2 regions of the Lysinibacillus sp. G4S2 genome follow, and region 2 is predicted to be linked to the other one. Evidence: riboswitches for the same ligand, from Rfam matches in the RefSeq annotation. Region 2 holds a riboswitch; the other holds the start of a gene.

Region 1 (2,418 bases), 130 kb from region 2:
CATTGGACTATCGCTAGCGCATCTTTTATAATAATAAAGAAGATAGAAAGGGGTAAGAAAATTTTGGACATACTTATCACACTCGGTATAATGTTAGTAGTCGTAATTGCATATATCGGCATTAATTCTATGCGACTCAAAAAAGCCGTAACTAACCTAACACAAGAACAATTTATTGAAGGCTATCGTAAAGCACAACTTATCGACGTACGTGAGCAAAAAGAATTTGAAGCTGGTCACATTCTTGGTGCACGTAATGTTCCTTCAACTGCACTACGTCAACGTTACAAAGAAATTCGCCCAGATTTACCAGTATATTTATACTGTCAAAATACAGGCCGTAGCTCACGAGCTGCTTTATATCTTAAAAAGCGTGGCTACAACCAAATTTACCAACTTCAAGGCGGCTTCCGTACTTGGACAGGTAAAATAAAGTCCAAAAAACAATAATGAAACAAAATAGATAAGACATTAGCGACTTATATAAATAAATTCACTCTTTGAAACTAAGTAAATTTATATATATTTACCTATATCGCTTTGTTTTACACAAAAAAGAACCATCTCAAATGACTATGAGATGGTTTCTTTTTTCGCAAAAAATTCTGAGTTTCTACTATATTATATTTATTGTGCAACGTCTAACAAGTTTTTTCATGCTAAATCGTGCATTGGACAAAATAAGGAAAAGCCACGCGAGGCAATATTCTGCTCGTTTTCATTGGGGATTCTTTAGTCTATGAAGCGGCTGGACAAAGTGAGGAAAACATTCAGCCAGAACGAAAATCAACCTTACGTCATGGTGACAGCCTCACTTTATACTAAATATTAAACATAATCCACAGATTACTTTGAGGATTTATCGAAACAAAATCGCTCTTTATCGAAACTATTTGAACTTTTATCGAAACAAAATCTCATTTTATCGAAACTTTTTGGGCTTTTATCGAAAAACAAGCTCTTTCTATCAAAGAAATCAACCACACGTTATGGTGAAGGGCCCATATTAACATATGTCTAAAAATACTATTTTTCGTTAACTATTTAGCTAGACAAACCTTAATCTTCTTTTTTTCAGAAAATAGCTAAAATTTAACCTTGAATAATTATGTAAGCACTGATAGGATGTATAATATCTTAAAATAATGTCATCAAGACAATACAATACAAGCTATGAATGCTATGGATCACACTATAGCAGGAGCAGTTCTGGAGAGAACGCATTTTGCGTCGCCGAAGGGTTCACTATCTCAGGCAAAAGGACAGAGGAGTAATATCAACTTTCATCATGAAAGCTATACCACATGAATGTTTATTTTTTCACATCCAACATTCGCAATTGGTATTTGTTATTCTGACGTTTACGAGACTAGTGTCAATACTAGTCTCTTTTTATTTTCCAGTCATAATTTTTATGCATCTTTGAGGAGGATTAACGTGGAACAACATCAATTAAAACGTGAATTAAAAAATCGTCATGTGCAGCTCATTGCTATTGGCGGAACAATCGGTACCGGTTTATTTTTAGGTTCAGGTAAAGCGATTGCTTTAGCAGGACCTTCCATCATCTTAGCCTATTTAATCGTCGGAACTGCCCTATTTTTTGTGATGCGCGCATTAGGTGAACTATTATTATCGAATGCAGGCTATACATCATTTACTGATTTTGCATCAGAATACATAGGTCCTTGGGCAGGTTACGTCACTGGCTGGACATACTGGTTCTGCTGGATCATGACCGCTATGGCAGATATTATTGCTGTCGGTGTTTATGCACAATATTGGTTTGATATACCTCAATGGGTACCGGCAATCGGTTGTTTAGTACTGTTATTAATATTGAATTTATTAACTGTAAAACTATTTGGTGAGCTAGAATTTTGGTTTGCCCTTATAAAGGTCATCACAATTGTTGCGCTGATCGTTATTGGACTAATCATGTTATTTACAGGCTTTCAAACAAGTTCTGGCACAGTTTCAGTTGAAAATCTTTGGGCACATGGCGGAATTTTCCCGAATGGTCTATACGGCTTCCTAATGGCCTTCCAAATGGTTGTTTTCGCATTTGTTGGTGTCGAATTAGTAGGTGTTTCTGCTGCAGAAACGACAGATCCTCAAAAAAATATTCCTTCTGCCATTAATAAAATTCCATTACGTATTTTATTATTTTACGTAGGAGCATTATTTGTTATTTTATGCATTAATCCTTGGTATGAAATGTCTGCCTCAAGCAGTCCATTTGTACAAGTGTTTACGCTAGCTGGCATCCCAATTGCTGCAGGTATCATTAATTTTGTCGTTCTCACATCTGCTGCTTCAGCGGGTAATAGTGGTTTATTCTCTACAAGCCGAATGCTTTATAATCTCGGAAACAATAAGCAAGCTTCGCCATCATTTGCCAAGCTCAATAAAAACAGT
Region 2 (2,418 bases):
TTGGTATTAATAAATGCCAGTTCAAATATGAAAAAAATATGTTAACAGTAACTGTTGAACTTCCAAGTGGTATCCAAAAGGAGCGAACCTTCTATGTACCGGTTATTGAAAAATGACAGAGGGGCTATTTTTTTAATCGCAATTGCATTATTATTTTTTGTAACTACTTTTGTTCTTACGTATTGTGCGTCTTATGAAATTCAGTTTCGAACATATGAAGGGCTAGAAAAGATGAATGTTCGAGCTACGATAAATTTATTAGGACAAATTTTGTCAGACAGTGTAGAATCGTAGTTATAAGAAGGTGATTCGAATGCGAAAAATATATTTAGTTGGCTTTATGGGCTGCGGGAAAAGTGCGTTAGGAAGACGTTTAAGCTATTTACTAAAGATGCCATATTATGATATGGATCATGAAATAGTGAGACAGCAGGGCATGACCATTCCACAGATTTTTGAAAAATACGGCGAAGCACGTTTTCGAGAAATAGAAACAGAATTTTTGAAAAATTTCCGAGATGAAGCTTGTATTATTTCAACAGGTGGTGGAGTTGCGGTCAATGTTGAAAATCGAAAAATAATGAGACGCAGCGGACTCGTGTTTTTTTTAGATGCGACATTCGAAGATATTTACAAACGAATACAGCATGACCCAAACAGACCGATTGTACAAAGTTCAACAAAAGAGGAGCTTGAGAATCTGTATCATTACAGAAGAAAGTTCTATCGTGAGGCAGGACATATACAAGTGTTAACTGAAGGTAGAACAATCCGCCAAATTCTTGAGTATTTAGTATTCCAAGTTAAAAGGTTAAAAGGCGAACGATAATGTGTATTGATGATTTTAACGTTCGTGTTTCATTATAAAATAAAAAATGTTTGCCTTTTCAATGCAATTAATGTTAGGATATAGACAAATAAGTAACTTAATGTTCATTGAATACTAAATAGTACCAAGATTATCTTGGGCGGATGATTGTGCGGGGAGAGCACGTGTAGACGTCACCGAAGGAGCAAGTAGCAAAGTGTTATGAATCTCTCAGGTAAAAGGACTCGTACAAGACGCAACTCTGGAGAGAGCTGTAATACAACAGCCACCAAAGGGGAAAGCCGGCTGATTGGCATTGTAACAATGCGAGCCAGTCTGGTGTAACTTTCAGGTGCAAGGACAGAGAATCCCGAAAAGGGGTTCGTCTGTCTTTTTTTATGTCAGAATGTTTTGCCTAATTTCCTCTTATTTATTTGGATGAACAAGTAAGTGAAACATGAACTGTACTAATATAAGAAGAACAGACGAACTACTACTAGTAAAAATGTAACTAACAATAAGGGGGCAAAAAGAATGGCGAACGAATTAAAACGTACACCTCTATTTGACGAATACGCAAAGTATGGTGGTAAAACAATTGACTTCGGTGGATGGGAATTACCAGTACAATTCTCTTCTATTAAAGAAGAACATGATGCAGTACGTAATCGTGCAGGTTTATTTGATGTATCACATATGGGTGAAATTTTAGTAACTGGCCCTGATTCTCTAAATTTTTTACAAAATCTTTTGACAAATGACATTTCGAAAATTGCAGTTGGTCAAGCGCAATATAATGCAATGTGCTATGAAGATGGTGGTGTTGTCGATGATTTATTAACGTATAAATTAGCAGATAATCATTATTTACTTTGTGTAAATGCGTCAAATATTGAAAAAGATTATGATTGGATGATGGAAAATCAACATCAATATGACGTGACGATCGACAACCAATCAGATGCTTATGCACAAATTGCCCTTCAAGGTCCATTAGCAGAAGAAGTTCTTCAATCATTAACAGCTACTGATGTAAGTGCCATTAAATACTTCCGTTTCCAAGCAGATGTTGAAGTTGCTGGTCATAAAGCATTAGTCTCTCGTAGTGGTTACACAGGAGAAGATGGTTTTGAATTATACGGCTCCCCAGAAGATATTAAAGCTTTATGGGATAAAATCTTAGAAGCTGGAAAAGACAAAGGTGTTGTGCCAGCAGGTTTAGGTTGCCGCGATACACTTCGTTTTGAAGCAGGTCTGCCATTATACGGGCAAGAGCTATCAGCGACAATTTCACCTCTTGAGGCGGGTATTGGCTTTGCTGTGAAATTAAATAAAGAAGACTTTAATGGTCATGAGGCATTAGTGGCACAAAAAGAAACTGGGTTGTCACGTAAAATTGTGGGCATTGAAATGATCGATAAAGGTATTCCTCGACATGGCTATAAAGTGTTTAAGGATGGTAAGGAAATCGGTGAAGTGACAACAGGTACTCAGCTTCCTTCCTCTAAACGTAATGTTGGTAACGCATTAATTGACAGCCAATTCGCAACTATCGGAACTGAGTTGGAAATCGAAATTCGCGGTAAGCAATTAAAGGTAGTAACAGTTGA

The links. Region 2 has a riboswitch for glycine ahead of gcvT (glycine cleavage system aminomethyltransferase GcvT). Riboswitches for the same ligand answer to the same signal wherever they lie in the genome.
Region 1: another riboswitch for glycine. It lies ahead of QUF91_RS17515 (amino acid permease); the one in region 2 lies ahead of gcvT (glycine cleavage system aminomethyltransferase GcvT).

What each region holds. Positions count from the first base shown of each region.
Region 1 covers NZ_JAUCFJ010000002.1:3,398,021-3,400,438, forward strand. Annotated here, with positions in the region: gene QUF91_RS17510 (rhodanese-like domain-containing protein) at 64-450, shown strand; glycine riboswitch at 1,200-1,276, shown strand; gene QUF91_RS17515 (amino acid permease) at 1,438-2,418, shown strand, end outside.
Region 2 covers NZ_JAUCFJ010000002.1:3,529,544-3,531,961, reverse strand. Annotated here, with positions in the region: gene comGF (competence type IV pilus minor pilin ComGF) at 1-116, shown strand, start outside; gene QUF91_RS18080 (hypothetical protein) at 94-294, shown strand; gene QUF91_RS18075 (shikimate kinase) at 314-829, shown strand; glycine riboswitch at 973-1,065, shown strand; gene gcvT (glycine cleavage system aminomethyltransferase GcvT) at 1,343-2,418, shown strand, end outside.